4 regions of the Aminobacter sp. MET-1 genome follow, and region 3 is predicted to be linked to each of the others. Evidence: riboswitches for the same ligand, from Rfam matches in the RefSeq annotation. Region 3 holds a riboswitch; each other region holds the start of a gene.
What was found. Region 3 has a riboswitch for cobalamin ahead of NDO48_RS13415 (aromatic ring-hydroxylating oxygenase subunit alpha). Riboswitches for the same ligand answer to the same signal wherever they lie in the genome.
Positions count from the first base shown of each region.

Region 1: it holds a riboswitch for cobalamin, as region 3 does, so the genes downstream of both, bluB (5,6-dimethylbenzimidazole synthase) here and NDO48_RS13415 (aromatic ring-hydroxylating oxygenase subunit alpha) in region 3, are expected to answer to the same signal.
Region 2: it holds a riboswitch for cobalamin, as region 3 does, so the genes downstream of both, NDO48_RS08970 (CbtB domain-containing protein) here and NDO48_RS13415 (aromatic ring-hydroxylating oxygenase subunit alpha) in region 3, are expected to answer to the same signal.
Region 4: it holds a riboswitch for cobalamin, as region 3 does, so the genes downstream of both, NDO48_RS07315 (CbiX/SirB N-terminal domain-containing protein) here and NDO48_RS13415 (aromatic ring-hydroxylating oxygenase subunit alpha) in region 3, are expected to answer to the same signal.

Region 1 is NZ_JAMSHL010000007.1:73,459-77,155, forward strand. Features, by position in the region: gene NDO48_RS12200 (lytic murein transglycosylase) at 1-271, opposite strand, end outside; gene galU (UTP--glucose-1-phosphate uridylyltransferase GalU) at 521-1,408, shown strand; cobalamin riboswitch at 1,476-1,659, shown strand; gene bluB (5,6-dimethylbenzimidazole synthase) at 1,707-2,423, shown strand; gene NDO48_RS12215 (outer membrane beta-barrel protein) at 2,612-3,697, opposite strand, start outside.
Region 2 is NZ_JAMSHL010000005.1:61,519-65,215, forward strand. Features, by position in the region: gene NDO48_RS08960 (DUF1624 domain-containing protein) at 1-864, opposite strand, end outside; gene NDO48_RS08965 (gamma-glutamylcyclotransferase) at 978-1,667, shown strand; cobalamin riboswitch at 1,736-1,932, shown strand; gene NDO48_RS08970 (CbtB domain-containing protein) at 1,968-2,147, shown strand; gene NDO48_RS08975 (CbtA family protein) at 2,164-2,943, shown strand; gene cobU (bifunctional adenosylcobinamide kinase/adenosylcobinamide-phosphate guanylyltransferase) at 2,936-3,445, shown strand; gene cobO (cob(I)yrinic acid a,c-diamide adenosyltransferase) at 3,445-3,697, shown strand, end outside.
Region 3 is NZ_JAMSHL010000008.1:51,523-55,219, reverse strand. Features, by position in the region: gene NDO48_RS13430 (ribonucleotide-diphosphate reductase subunit beta) at 1-509, shown strand, start outside; gene NDO48_RS13425 (hypothetical protein) at 500-748, shown strand; gene cobF (precorrin-6A synthase (deacetylating)) at 745-1,503, shown strand; cobalamin riboswitch at 1,578-1,788, shown strand; gene NDO48_RS13415 (aromatic ring-hydroxylating oxygenase subunit alpha) at 1,896-3,158, shown strand; gene NDO48_RS13410 (2Fe-2S iron-sulfur cluster-binding protein) at 3,164-3,697, shown strand, end outside.
Region 4 is NZ_JAMSHL010000004.1:100,900-104,596, reverse strand. Features, by position in the region: gene metH (methionine synthase) at 1-1,176, shown strand, start outside; cobalamin riboswitch at 1,220-1,411, shown strand; gene NDO48_RS07315 (CbiX/SirB N-terminal domain-containing protein) at 1,513-1,845, shown strand; gene NDO48_RS07310 (sensor histidine kinase) at 1,879-3,231, opposite strand; gene NDO48_RS07305 (response regulator transcription factor) at 3,231-3,697, opposite strand, start outside.

The DNA of each region.
Region 1 (3,697 bases), on a different contig from region 3:
TGTCGAAATAGTCCCACACGGGTGCGGTGAATTCGGGCTGGAAGCGCGCTTTTTCAAGCACTTCCAGGTCGGCCGAGGTGACGCCTCGGAACGCACGGTTATAGGTCGACGCTGAAATGCCGTTGTCGGCGGCGACGGCGCGGAAGCCAGCGACCCAGCGTTCGAAGCCGGCCTCGGCCGAAGCCTTGCCCGCAGGCAGCAGCAGCGCGAGCGACAGGCCGGCGATCGTGGCAAATCCTGCCAGGCTTCTGGCGGTCTTGCGAAGGGGCATTCTTTCCTCCTGGAAGAGTTCGGAAAGTCGATTCATCGCCGATGCCGGTTATCAATCAGTTTACCATAGTCCCCCTGGGGACCTAAAAGCCGTGGGTCGGATTGTCCCCCGAAGGCCCAACACAATCAAGATCGCGTGATCTCGGCCTTGCTCGTGCCACCCCATTGTGCCAACGCGTTCAGTATTCTTCAATTCAGGCATGAGAATGTTGTGCCCGATATCGATTTTTCTCTTTCGGACGACCGCGCAATGAAAAGAGTTCGCAAGGCAGTATTTCCCGTCGCAGGCCTGGGCACCCGCTTTCTGCCGGCCACCAAGTCTATCCCCAAGGAGATGCTGACGGTCGTCGACCGTCCCGTCATCCAGTATGTCGTCGACGAAGCCCGCGAAGCGGGCATCGAGCACTTCATCTTCGTCACCGGCCGCAACAAAGCGGTCATCGAAGATCATTTCGACGTCCAGTTCGAGCTCTACGATACGCTTGCCCAGCGCGGCAAAAGCGATCAGCTGGAGCGGCTGCAGAAGCTGCAGCCGGCGCCGGGCCAGACGTCGTTCACCCGCCAGCAGGTGCCGCTCGGCCTCGGCCATGCTGTATGGTGCGCGCGTGAACTGGTCGGCGACGAGCCTTTCGCGCTTCTCCTTCCCGACATGATCATGCAGTCGGAAAAGAGCTGCATGCGCGAGATGGTCGAGCTTTATGCCGAGACCGGCAACAACATCATCGCCGTGCAGGAATGCGACCCGGCCGAGACGCACAAATATGGCATCGTCGGCAAGGGAAAGGCCGTTCATACCGGTTTTGCCATCGACGGCATGGTTGAGAAGCCGAAGCAGGGAACGGCACCGTCGAACCTGTTCATCAACGGCCGCTACATTCTGCAGCCGCAGATCTTCGAACTGCTGGCCAAGCAGGAGCGCGGCGCCGGCGACGAGATCCAGCTGACCGATGCCATGCTGAAGCTCGAGAAGTCGCAGCCCTTTTATGGCTATCACTATCGCGGCCGGACCTTCGACTGCGGCTCGCCGGAAGGTTTTGTCGAGGCCAATGTGGCATTTGCCCTGGCGCGCTCCGACATCAGCGGCCGCATGGCCGAAGTGATCGAAGGGCTTCTGGGCGAGGTGAAACCCAGCCGCTGAGCCCCGTCAATGTCGCCCGCGCGTCATTTTCGGGCGCGCGGCGCGGTGGCCAAGGGCCCGCAAGGCCTGTAGAACACTCCCGCCAGGTGCCCGCTCATGCGGGAGAATCGGGAACACGGTGAAACTCCGTGGCGTGCCCATCGCTGTAAGAGGGACCGTATCGGCAAAAGCCACTGTCCGGCAGGATGGGAAGGTGCTGAAAGCGGGATGAACTCGAAGCCAGAAGACCGGCCCGGCAGAGATGGTCCACCGCATGGACAGGCGGACGGACGCCGTTTCTATCGCAAGGGGACACGCGATGCCGGCCGCCCATGTTCAAACCGCCTGCGGCTCGTTCGATGCCGCGGCGCAGGACGCCGTCTACAAGGCCATCTTCACCCGTCGCGACGTGCGCAGCCATTTCCTGCCCGATCCGATAGACGACGTGGTCATGGCGCGCCTTTTGATGGCGGCGCATCACGCGCCATCGGTCGGCTTCATGCAGCCATGGAACTTCATCATCATCCGCGATGCCAAGCGCCGGGCGCTGGTGCGCGACCTGTTTTTCGCGGCGCGCGGGCAGGAGCTGCCGCATATTGTCGAGGAGAAGCAGGCGCTCTATCGCAAGCTCAAGCTCGAAGGCATCTGCGAGGCGCCGCTCAACCTGGTCGTGACCTGCGATCGGGGACGCTCGGCCAACTCGCCGCTGGGGCGCTGGCACAATCCGGAAATGGATCTCTACAGCACTGTTTGCGCGGTGCAGAACCTCTGGCTGGCGGCGCGTGCCGAAGGCATCGGCATCGGCTGGGTCAGTATCCTCGACCGTGACGCACTGAAGGCATTGCTGGCGATCCCCGAACATGTCGTGCCGGTGGCCTATCTCTGCGTTGGCCGCGTCAGCGAATTCGCCGCGCGCCCAGATCTCGAGCGCCATGGCTGGGGCAACCGGCTGCCGTTGGCCGAGCTTGTCATGAGCGAAGTGTTTGCCGGCGAGGGGGAGCAGGGGGTGAAGGAGGCGGTGGCAGGATTGGGATGAGCGGGGCGGCGGGCGTTCTTGCGCTGCCGGGTGCTCGTTTTGGGGGCTCGCAGCTCCGGCCGTTCTGGACCGTCCCGACAACTTTGCCGGCCACGGCATGGATCCGCGACACTCTCCGCTCGCTACGTCGAGGATGACGAACTGCGGGATGTGCAGGCGACACCAGTCGAAGCCGGCACGCTGAGACCCTAGCGCTGAACTTTCACGCCGACGAAGACGCTGTTGGTGGTGCTGTCGCGGTTGGAGAGCGTGCTGCTGAAGGTCTCGTGGCGCAGGCGTCCGGTGAGGCCGGTGTAGCGGTTGAGCCACCAGGTGAGGCCCGCCTCGGCACTGAGGGACAGATCATGGTCGGTTGAACCGGCGTAATCGCGCCAGCCGATGCCGGCGGCGGCGAAGCCGGTGAGGTTGGCGCGCATCTGGCGCTCGACGCCGAGACGCGCCGCATAGAGTACTGAGCCGCTTTCGCCTGCCGACGTCGAACCTTCCAGCGAGGTGGTGCCGTTGAGGGTGACGATGGTGCCGCGCATCGGCGACCACCGGAGATCTGCGGCGACGGAGGCGGCGGAGATGCTGCCCAGCCTGCCGTCGTCAAAGGTCTGGCCGACCCAGCCGGCGGAAATCTCGCCGCCGAATTTCTCGCCCATGTCGATCTCGACGCCTGCAAGGGCGGCAAACTGATTTGCCGAACGCTCGAAACCGGCGGTGTCGAACCTCAGGTCGTAGATGCGACGGCCGAACTGGATTTCGCCGAACGGGGTCAGCGCCGGCGACACCTCGTAGCCGATGCGCAGCCTGCCATTGTAGAGGGTCGAGTTCCTGTCCTTCTGCGACAGCGTGCCGCCGCCCGACAGAGCGGCGTCGCCATAGCTTTCCTTGACGGCTTCGCCCGATATGCCGAAGCGCAGCTTGCCGACGTCCTTTTCCAGGCCGAGCGAGCCGTTGAAGGTCTGCAGGGTGGGGCGCTCGGCGGTGCCGATGATGACGACGGGCGAGGTCGCCGATTCCGGGCGGACATTGTAGCCGAGGCGGGCAAGTGCGCGCATGCCTTCGGCAAGATCGAGCTGGAGGCGGCCGTCGATGCCGCCGGTGACGTCCTTGACCTCCTGCCCGGACACCGACTTGCGAAAGTTGCCATAGGCATCGACGGTGGCCGAATGGCTGTCCCAGTCGGACGCCGCATTCAGGCGGAGCGTGGTTTCAGACAGGATCGCCGACTTTCCATCCGAACTCGAATCGGCGTTGGAGGTCGCGGTGACGCCCTGTTCCAGGCTTGG
Region 2 (3,697 bases), on a different contig from region 3:
CTCGTCGAGCATGCACACACAGTAGCGCGAGCAGAATTCGGTGTCGCGGCTCTGTTGGCAAGAGACCTGACACGACTTGAGGAAGCCGACTTCGCGGGTTTCGACAGGGGCGGGGAAGAACTGCGCCCAGGCCCAGACCAGCGAGATCAGCACCGGCTGGTGGATGAGGTAGAAGGCAAGGCTGTGGCGGCCGAAGAAGCCGAGCGGCTTCGACCAGATGCCGGGCTTGAGCCGCGCCAGCCTTTCGAACAGGCCTGCTTTCAACGCCAGTCCAGCCAGGCCCATGCCTGCCAGCACCGCGCCAAACCATGGGAAGACAGGCACGAAGTCGTTGGAGCGGGGAGCGACGGTGTTGAGGCCGACCCAAAGCAGGGCAGGATGGTTGAAGACGTCGTTGCGCAGATAGCTGGGGGCAACGATCACCAAGGCTGCGGCGACGAGCGTCAGCAGCGGCGGCAGGCGTAGGAAAACAAGGCCGACGACGCTGGCAAAGGCGATCTGGTGCAGGATGCCGAAAAAGATGAAGGTATCCGGCATGGCATACCATGTCGCGCCGGTGATGACGGCGGCGGCGGCAACCACCATCGCAAGCCGTTTCCAGAAGCCGCGCCAGCGGATGCCCTTGGCGTGGGCGAGCACCAGGCTTACGCCAACGAGGAAGAGGAAGCTCGAGGCGATCGAGCGGGCGAACAGCTTCCAGCCGCCGAAGGCGGTCATGCCGGGATCGGCATAGCCGAAGAACTCGAGATCCCAGGCGAAATGGTAGATGGCCATGGCGATGAGCGCTGCACCACGGGCGATGTCGATCACCTGGACGCGTGGCGTTTGGGCTTGAACTTGGTCGGTGGTCGGTTGCATCGTCATGGCCATTCGCTTCGGCTTTCGGGTGTTTCGCCGCCCATGCAGCACTATCATGGTTGAAGCGCGGCAACAGAGGGACTAGCCAACGTCATGCACAGGGTTCGGGGATGTCGGCAATGAACGGTCGCGTGATGTCGTTGACCGAGGAGCTGGTGGCGCGCTGCCACCGCGAGGTGGCGGATGCCGGTCCCGATCCCGACGCCCAGCATCTCGACGACGCCGATTATGCGCGAATGATCGACGAGACGCTGGCGGCCAATCCCGAGGAGGGGCCGCTGTGGCTGTTCGCCTATGGCTCGCTGATCTGGAAACCCGAGGTCGAGCATGCCGAGGAGAGGGTGGCGCTGGCGCGTGGCTGGCATCGTTCGTTCTGCATCAACATGACCCGCTGGCGCGCGACAAAAGCCGAGCCCGGGCTGATGATGGGCATGGATCGCGGCGGCCAGTGCAAGGGTGTGGCGCTGCGGCTGATGGATGGCGACCGGCGCGAGCAACTCGACAAGCTCTTCCGTCGCGAGATGACGCTGAAACCCTCGACCTACAAGCCGCGCTGGCTGACGCTGGCCACCGATCAAGGTCCGCTGACCGCACTTGCCTTCGTCATCAACCGCGAAGGCCATGCCTATGCCGGGGCGCTCGGCGAAGACGAGGTTGTGAATCGGCTGGCCACGACGTGCGGTCATTGGGGCTCGGCGGCCGACTATCTCTACAATGTGGTCAAGAACCTGGAACAGCGTTCGATCCACGACCGGCATCTGTGGCGGCTGCAGCATCTGGTGGCGGAACGAATCGCTGCGCGTGCCTGATCGCAGGAACGCCGCATTCGAGCGCTGCGGCGTCGGAATTTGGTTTGCCGCCCCATGCTTTTGTTTCTATAGTCGCAGCCGTCGTCGGTTCCAGTTTTTGGAATCAAGAGGGAATGCGGTGAGGGAGTTTTTGCCCAAAGCCGCGGCTGCCCCCGCAACTGTGTGCGGTTAGCTCTCCCCAAAGGCCACTGAAGCTTGCTTCGGGAAGGCGGGGAAGGGTGTCGATCCGCAAGCCAGGAGACCTGCCGGCGACGAAGACTTTATTCTATGCCCTCGGGTGGAGGGTGAAAGGACATTGAAATGAACACGGTTACTTCCGCACTCGGCACTGGCGTTTCCTCCCAGTCGCGCGCAATGCAGCTGGCGATGGCCGCGCTGCTTGGCATCTTCGTTGTTGGCTTCCTCGGGTTCTCGCATATGGAAGTGGTGCACAACGCTGCCCACGACTATCGCCACTCGATGGCCTTCCCCTGCCACTAACGAAGGCAATCCAACCATGTCTGTCTTTCGCAACGTCGTGTTCATCGCGGCGATCAGCGGCCTATTGGCCGGCGTGATCCTGGCCGCGCTCCAGACCTATTCAACCGACCCGCTGATCTTCAAGGCGGAGACCTATGAGAACGCTGGCGGCCACGATCATGCCGCTACACCCGCTCAAGGCACCGAGGCGACAGCGCCTGCCACTACCGCGCAGTCGACTGCGCCTGCTGTCGTCGCACAGGCCCCGGCCGAGGAAGAAGCGTGGGCGCCTGCCGACGGCTTCGAGCGCTTTGCCTATTCGGCACTCGCCAACATCATCAGCGGTATCGCCTTCGGCCTGATCCTGGTCGCCGTTTCAGAGTTCGCCGGTGGCATCGCCAACTGGCGCCAGGGTGTCTTCTGGGGTTTTGCCGGCTTTGCCGTGTTCACCCTGGCACCCGGCCTCGGCCTGCCGCCAGAACTGCCGGCGATGCCCGCAGCCGATCTTGTCTCGCGCCAGATCTGGTGGATTTCCACGGTCGTCGCCACCGCTGCAGGCCTTGCACTGATCGCCTTCAGGAAATCGTTGCCGCTGGCGATCCTCGGCGTGGCGCTGATCGTTGCACCGCACGTCATCGGCGCACCGCAGCCCGAAAGCCACGACTCGCCGATCCCGGCCGATCTGCACCACAGCTTCGTCGTCGCCGTCACCATCTCCAACCTGGTGTTCTGGGTGGTTCTGGGCGCTGTCGCCGGCTTCGTGCGCAGCCGTTTCATGGGCGAGCAGCCGCAGGCGCTGAACGGTCGCCTTGCCTGAGACGCTGACATTCCTGCTCGGCGGCGCGCGCTCCGGCAAGAGCGCGCATGCCGAGCGGCTCATCACGCAGTTTCCTGCGCCGTGGACGTATATCGCCACGGCGCAGGCCTATGATGACGAGATGCGCGAGCGCATCTCCATTCATGTGGGGCGCCGTGGTGACGGCTGGCAAACGATCGACGCGCCGCTCGATCTGGTGGGCGCACTCGCCGGTCTGCCTGACGGCGCGCCTGTGCTCGTCGACTGCCTGACACTCTGGCTCACCAATCACATGCTGGCGGAGCACGATGTCGCTACCGAATGCGCGGCGCTTATCGAAACGTTGTCGCGTCCGCGCGGGCCGTGGTTTGTGGTGTCGAACGAGGTCGGGCTCGGCATCGTGCCCGACAATGCGCTGGCCCGCCGTTTCCGCGACGATGCCGGCAGGCTCAATCAGAAGGTGGCGGCTGTTGCCGACGAGGTGCTGTTTTTGGTCGCCGGCCTGCCGATGAAGGTGAAATGATGAAGACGATCGACGAGCAGGAAGCCGAGCGCCACAAGGCCAAGATGGCCAAGCGCAAAGCCGTGCAGGATGCCGAGGTCGCCGCCAAGACCATCGTCGAGAAGGGGCTGTTGATCGTCAACACCGGTCCCGGCAAGGGCAAGTCGACCGCCGCCTTCGGGCTGGCGCTGCGCATGTTGGGCTATGGCCACCGCGTCGGTGTGGTTCAGTTCATCAAGGGCGCCTGGCATTCGGGCGAGCAGGACGCGTTTG
Region 3 (3,697 bases):
CATTCCTACGCGATCTCGTCGCCTTCTACGTCATCTTCGAGGGCATGTGGTTCTACACGGGCTTCGCCCAGATCCTGTCGCTCGGCCGCCGCAACAAGATGGTCGGCATCGCCGAACAGTACCAGTACATACTGCGCGACGAGAGCATCCACCTCAACTTCGGCATCGACGTGATCAACCAGATCAAGCTGGAGAACCCGCATCTGTGGACCCGCGCCTTCCAGGAGGAAGTCCGCAGCATGGTCAAGGATGCGGCAGACCTCGAGGCAGCCTATGGGCGAGACACGATGCCTCGCGGCTTCCTTGGGCTCAATGCTGCGCTCTGCGAGCAGTACATGCACTTCATCGCCAACCGCCGCTGCGCCCAGCTCGGTCTCGCGCCGGTCTTCGCTGAAACCGACAATCCGTTCCCGTGGATGTCGGAGGCCATGGATCTCAAGAAGGAAAAGAACTTCTTCGAGACCCGCGTCATCGAATACCAGAACGGCGGAGCGCTGGCATGGGACTGACGCTCGGACGCCGGCAAACGGCACGGACCGCAAAACCGCTTCCGCAACCCGAGGAGGTCCTGATAGCCTGGTTGATGGCGCAGCCTGACGGCAGCGACCTGACAGCTGCGGTCAACATGGAGATCCGTCGTCTTGACGGCTATCGCGGCCCGCATCCCGGCCCCAACCGCTTGAAAGAGCTGTTTATCGAACTCGGTCGGGAACTGGCGGTCTCCCACATTTCCGGGAGGCTCCAATGAGAAGGAAGGTGCTGATCATCGGCATCGGTGCGGGCAATCCCGACTTCGTCACCGTTCAGGCGGTGAACGCCATGAACAAGGTCGATGTGTTTTTCATCCCGAACAAGGGCATCGGCAAGCAGGAGCTTGCCCGTGTCCGGCGTGAGATCCTTGAGCGTCACGTGCGGGACCGCCCCTTCCGAACCGTAGAGTTCAAGACACCCGAACGGCGCGCCGGCGACGACTACGAGCAGCTGGTGTCCGACTGGCATGAAGAGGTCGAGGCGACATACGGCAAGCTGGTCATGGAGGAACTGGACGCGTCGCAGACCGGGGCATTCCTGGTCTGGGGCGATCCGACCCTCTACGACAGCACCATGCGCATCCTCGATCGCCTCAAGGACCGCGGTGATTTCGAACTCGACTATGAGGTCCTTCCCGGCATCAGCAGCATTCAGGCGCTGGCGGCCCAGCACAAAGTCGCCTTGTGCGACATCGGGCGCTCGATCCTGATCTCGACCGGGCGTAGCATGGGCGAAGGTTTTCCCAACAATGCCGACAGCGTGGTCATCATGCTCAATGCCGAGAAGACGTTGCGGCAAGCCGACGGCGATCTCGATGTCTATTGGGGCGCCTATGTCGGCATGCCGGAAGAGGTTCTCATCTCGGGCAAGCTCAAAGAGGTGATCGACGACATCGAGCGTGTCCGCAACGAAGCGCGTCGCGCCAACGGATGGATCATGGACGCAGTGCTTGTGAAGCCAGCAAGCACCTGACGGCAACATGGCCGCTGTCGTCTTTGCATTCCGCCGATGTCGCTTTCGCGGCTTTGTCAGCGATGCTTCCGTGATCTGATCAAGATGTTCAAGGTGCCCGCCGGCGAAGTGGTCTGCGGGATAATTGGGAAGCCGGTTAGATCCCGGCGCTGCCCCCGCAACGGTAGCGAAGCTTGACGTCTCGACGGGAGAACCACTGGGCAAATGCCTGGGAAGGTGTCGGGACAGTCCTCAACAAAGGACAGCTTCGGAGCCCGGAAACCAGCCTCGAATTCTTTCAACCGACTGATCGCGGTGGGCGGTCAAGAGGCAGAGCGTCCGGGCATTTGAACCCGCGCGATCTTCCCCTCCATACCACCAGTTCAGTCCTTGTACCGCTAGCGAGGACGGACATGGACACGCGCAATGAAATGCTGAAACTCATCCGCGAACGGCGCGATGGCTTCAGCCTGCAGCAACCCTTCTACATCGACCCGGAGTTCTACAAGCTCGACCTCGAACTGATCTGGTATCGAGACTGGCTGTTCGTCGGCCACGACTGCGAGGTCGCCAAAGCCGGAAGCTTCTTCACCGTCCAGATAGGCGACTATCCAGTCGTCATCGTACGCGGACGCGATGGTCAAATCCGCGCCTTCCACAACTCCTGCCGCCATCGCGGCAGCCGCGTCTGCACCACGGAAAAAGGAACGTCGGCGCGACTGGTCTGCCCTTACCACCAATGGACCTACGACCTCGACGGCAAGCTGGTCTTCGCCCGCCAGATGGCAGAGAACTTCAACAAGGAGGACTTCGGGTTGAAGCCCGTCGCCTGCGAAAGCGTCGGTGGCTACATCTTCATCTGCCTGGCCAAGGAGCCGGCCGACTTCCGCCCGTTCCGGTCACTGATGGAGCCGTACTTCGCTCCCCACAATCTGGTCGATGCCAAGGTCGCTTTCGAAGCCACCATCGTCGAGAAGGGCAACTGGAAGCTGGTCTGGGAGAACAACAGGGAGTGCTATCACTGCGCGGCCAACCATCCTGAGCTGTGCAAGACCTTCCCCGAAGCTCCAACCGTCACCGGGGTTAACGGCGCCGAAAGCGATCCCGACATGCTTGCGCATTGGTCGCACTGCGAGGCGGCAGGGCTGCCCTCGCGCTTTCGAATAGACGACGAAGGACAATACCGCGCCACCCGCGCCCCGCTTCTCGGCAAGGCCGTCAGCTACACGACTACGGGCAGGCGTGCCGTGCGCAAGAACCTGTCCGACCAGGTCGCGGCCGACCGCATCGGCACGCTGTTGCTCTACCACTATCCGACGACCTGGAACCATGTTCTAGGCGATCATGCCGTCACCTTCCGCGTATTGCCGATCAGCACAACGGAAACGGCAGTCACCACCAAATGGCTGGTGCATAAGGACGCGGTCGAAGGTGTCGATTACGACTTGAAGGAGTTGACCCATGTCTGGACCGAGACCAACGACGAGGACCGCCGCATCGTCGAGGAGAACGCCTTCGGCATCAGGTCGCCGGCCTATGAGCCCGGGCCATATTCCGAACATCACGAAGGCGGCGTGATCCAGTTCGTCGACTGGTATGCGCGCTTCATCGAACCACGGCTCGCCGACGGGCAAAAGCCCGCCCTGCGCAGCGTCGCCAGAGGGAGTAGGTCATGAATGCCATGAGCGACCCCGCCCTCTATCGCCACCTCGACGAGATGACCCCGTGGAATGATCGCCTCCAGGTGCTGGAGGTGATCGGTGTGGTGGATGAAGCACCTGATGTGAAGACTTTCGCCTTCCGTTCGGATGCACAGACCTGGTTTCGCTACAAGCCGGGCCAGTTCGTGACGCTGGAACTGCCGACACCGGACGGTCCGCTCTTGCGGACCTACACGCTGTCGTCGTCGCCATCGCGACCGTTCTCCATCGCCGTCACCGTCAAGGCGCAGGCAGGCAGTACAGGCACGCGCTGGATGTTCGACAACCTCGTCCCGGGCTCGCGCCTCAAGGCGTTTGGTCCGGTCGGGAACTTCTCTCACCACAACCATCCGGCGGCAAAATACCTGTTCATCTCGGCCGGCTCCGGCATCACGCCGATGATGTCGATGCTGCGCTGGCTCAACGACTGCGCCCCATGGACCGACGTTGCCTTCGTCAACTGCGCCCGCTCGCCCGACGAGATCATCTTCCGCAAGGAACTCGAACTCCTGGGC
Region 4 (3,697 bases), on a different contig from region 3:
CACCCGCGCTATGCCAGCGGCCAGGCTGTCTATGTCACCGACGCCAGCCGCGCCGTGGGCGTGGTGTCGAGCCTGCTCTCGCCGGAGGCGAAGGCCGGCTATGTCGAGGGCATCCAGGCCGAATATGTGAAGGTCGCCGAGGCGCATGAGCGCTCCGAGCGCGAGAAGCAGCGCCTGCCGCTGGCCCGCGCTCGCGCCAATGCGCAGAAGGTCGACTGGGCCGGCTACACGCCGCCGAAGCCGAGCTTCCTCGGCACAAAGGTGTTCGAAAGCTGGGAGCTCGCCGAACTCGCCCGCTACATCGACTGGACGCCCTTCTTCCAGACCTGGGAGCTCAAGGGCCGCTATCCCAAGATCCTCGAGGACGAGAAGCAGGGCGCGGCCGCACGTCAGCTGTTCGAAGACGCCCAGGCGATGCTGAAAAAGGTCATCGACGAGAAATGGTTCGCGCCCAAGGCCGTGATCGGCTTCTGGCCGGCCAACACAATCGGCGACGACATCAGGCTGTTCGCCGACGATACCCGCCAGAGCGAGCTCGCGACCCTCTTCACGCTGCGCCAGCAGCTGACCAAGCGCGACGGCCGGCCCAATGTGGCGCTGTCCGACTTCGTCGCTCCATCCGACAGCGGCAAAGCCGATTATGTCGGCGGCTTCGTGGTGACGGCGGGCATCGAAGAAGTGGCGATCGCCGAGCGCTTCGAGCGCGCCAATGACGACTACTCCTCGATCCTGGTCAAGGCGCTGGCCGACCGTTTTGCCGAGGCTTTTGCCGAATGCCTGCATGAGCGCGTCCGCAAGGAATTCTGGGGCTATGCCAAGGATGAGAAGCTGACCAGTGACGAGCTGGTCGGCGAGGCTTATGCCGGCATCCGCCCGGCGCCCGGCTATCCGGCCCAACCCGACCATACCGAAAAGACGACGCTGTTCCGCCTGCTCGACGCCGAGAAAACCGCTGGCGTGACCCTGACCGAAAGCATGGCCATGTGGCCCGGCTCGTCTGTCTCGGGCCTCTATCTGTCGCACCCCGAGAGCTATTACTTCGGCGTCGCCAAGGTCGAGCGCGATCAAGTCAAGGACTATGCGGAGCGCAAGGGCATGTCGCTCCAGGAAGCAGAGCGCTGGCTGGCGCCGATCCTCAACTACCTGCCGACGGCCTTCTCCGAGGCGGCTGAATAGTTGCCGGCTTCGCGGCTTGCGCGCTTGACCGGCGCGCCACTATAGCGTGCCGCACGGTTATGGTTCTCCCGCCTCTGGGCGGGAGCTAAGAGGGAATTCGTAGAAGCCGAAGCTGCCCCGCAACTGTAAGCGGCGAGCCACATTGCCCACCGCGTCACTGGCATGAAGCCGGGAAGATAGGCGGTGAAGCGACGACCTGCGAGCCAGGAGACCTGCCTGACCAAGTGAGGTTCCGTGGGCGGAGTGTACCACAGGGACGCGGTTGAATCGGTTGCCGTTCCGGCGCCGTTCGGCCTGCGTTACCGCACTCCCGCTCCGGCTGGTCAGGGATTGCAGGTGTCGAACTCAACCGAAAACAACTCCGCGCCACAACCGCATGTGCTGCTCGTCGCAAAGTCCGCCTTTGCCGCAGCACCCCACAAGCAGATGCAGCAACTTACCGACCTTGCAGCCGCGCTGCCCGGCGTCGCCGGCGCCAGCTTCGGCTTCACCGAGCAAGGCACGCCGTCACTGCGCGAGGTCCTTGGCTCGCTGCGGGCAGCCGGCGCCTCCGACGTCCTGATCCTGCCGCTGATGCTGCCCATCGAGCCGAGCTTCACCGCCTGGCTCACCAAGTCGCTGCGCCGCAGGCAGACGCTGCGCCCGCCCTTCCCCGCCGAGTCCAGCTAGATTCATAGAAACTGCGCGCCGACAGAAAGCCGGCTAATCACTCGATCGAAATGAAAGGCGGAGGCATGCCCCTTTCGCAGTCTCTATAACCGCGACCTGCCCCCCGTGCAGCGCCATGATCTCGCGCACCAGGTTGAGTCCCAGCCCGGCGCCGCGCCCATCGGGCTTGAGGCGGTTGAACGGTTCGAAGATCGCCTTGCGCTGATCGGCCGCGATGCCCTGCCCCTCGTCGCAGACCTCGACGAAGCCGGCGGCACCCACACGTACTGTGATAACGCCCTGGCGTCCGCCATGATCGATGGCATTTTGCACCAGATTGGTCAGCGCCCGTTCGAGCGATGTCTGGTCACCCTCTACCGGAACTGTCTCCACCTCGGGCTCGAACGACATGTCGTAACCCGCCGCGAGCGCCAGCGGCCCGAGATCGAACACCACCTGCTTGGCCATGGCGACGAGATTGACGGGTGCAAACCGGTTCCCCTTCTGGTCGAGCCGTTGCAGATCGAGCAGCTGCCCGGCGAGCGTGGTCAGCCGCGCCGCATCCTCGAGCAGCTCCCTCTTGTCCGCGCCTGCCGGCAGCGCCGAGACACGCGCGTTCAGGATGGCGATGGGCGTGCGCAATTCATGCGCGGCCTGGGCGAGGAAGTGCTGATGGCGCTCGTACCCCGCATCGAGACGCCGGAGCGCATCATTGACGGCGCTGACAAGCGGACCGATTTCGACCGGCACCTCGTTCACCGGCAGCTGCACACCGCGCTTGTCGAACTCGATGCGCGTGGCCTGCGACACCGTCTGCCCCAGGCCCGCCAGCGAGCGGCGCACGACAAGCGGTGTGGCAACCATCGTCGCCAGCGCCATGAGAACGATCACCGGCAAGATCACCGAAATGAACCCACCCGAGACACCCGCAAGCAAACGCCGGACGGACATCCGGCCTTGCGTGCCGGTCAGGATCTGCACCTTGCCGGCAGCGGTATCGGTCCATTTGACGATCGCGTCGGGCTTGGCTTCGTCGCCGAGCGGATGGCCCAGCCGCGCGTCGTTCAGCTGCTCGATGATACCGGCGACGGGCGCATAGACAGGTGGTATCGTGCCTTCGCTCAAGCGGTGTCCCGTCTTGTCGCGCATGACGAACCACAGGCCAGGTGCATGCGTCCTGAGCCGCGCCAGTTCCGATGTCGGCGCAAGGGCGAGCCTGCCATTGGCGTCCCGCACCACGGCATCCGCAAGCACATCGAGGCTGCCGCCCTCATAATCGTCGACGAGATAGCCTGTGCCCCACAGTGCAGCGACGATCAACACCAGGAACGCCGCGATCATGGCCGCCTGCAGCGTCACCATTCGGCTGACCAGAAGCCACTTGAGCGACGGCGGCCTTGTTGCCATCACGGCGTCTCGCGCAACAGATAGCCGACGCCGCGAATGCCGCTGATGACGACGCCAGCATCGGCGTCCACCAGCTTGCGACGAACCCTGGAGATATGGGTGTCGAGCGCATTCGACTCGATGTCGTCGTTCATGCCGAAGACCGCTTCCATCAGCGTTTCGCGCAGCACCATGCGGCCCATACGCCGCATCAGCGCCTCGAGCACCAGCAATTCCCGCCGGGGCATGCGCAGGTGAATGCCTCCGACATGCGCTTCGCGATGGGTGAAGTCGAACGATATGCGGCCGACATTGGCGACGTCGGGCTGCAGGTTGACCGGCCGCCGCATGATGGCCCTCAGTCGCGCCAGCAGCTCCTCGAAGGCAAAAGGCTTGCCGAGATAATCGTCGGCCCCGCTGTCCAGGCCGGCAACCCGGTCGATCAGATCGCCCTTTGCCGTCAGCACCAGCACCGGCACCACATTGC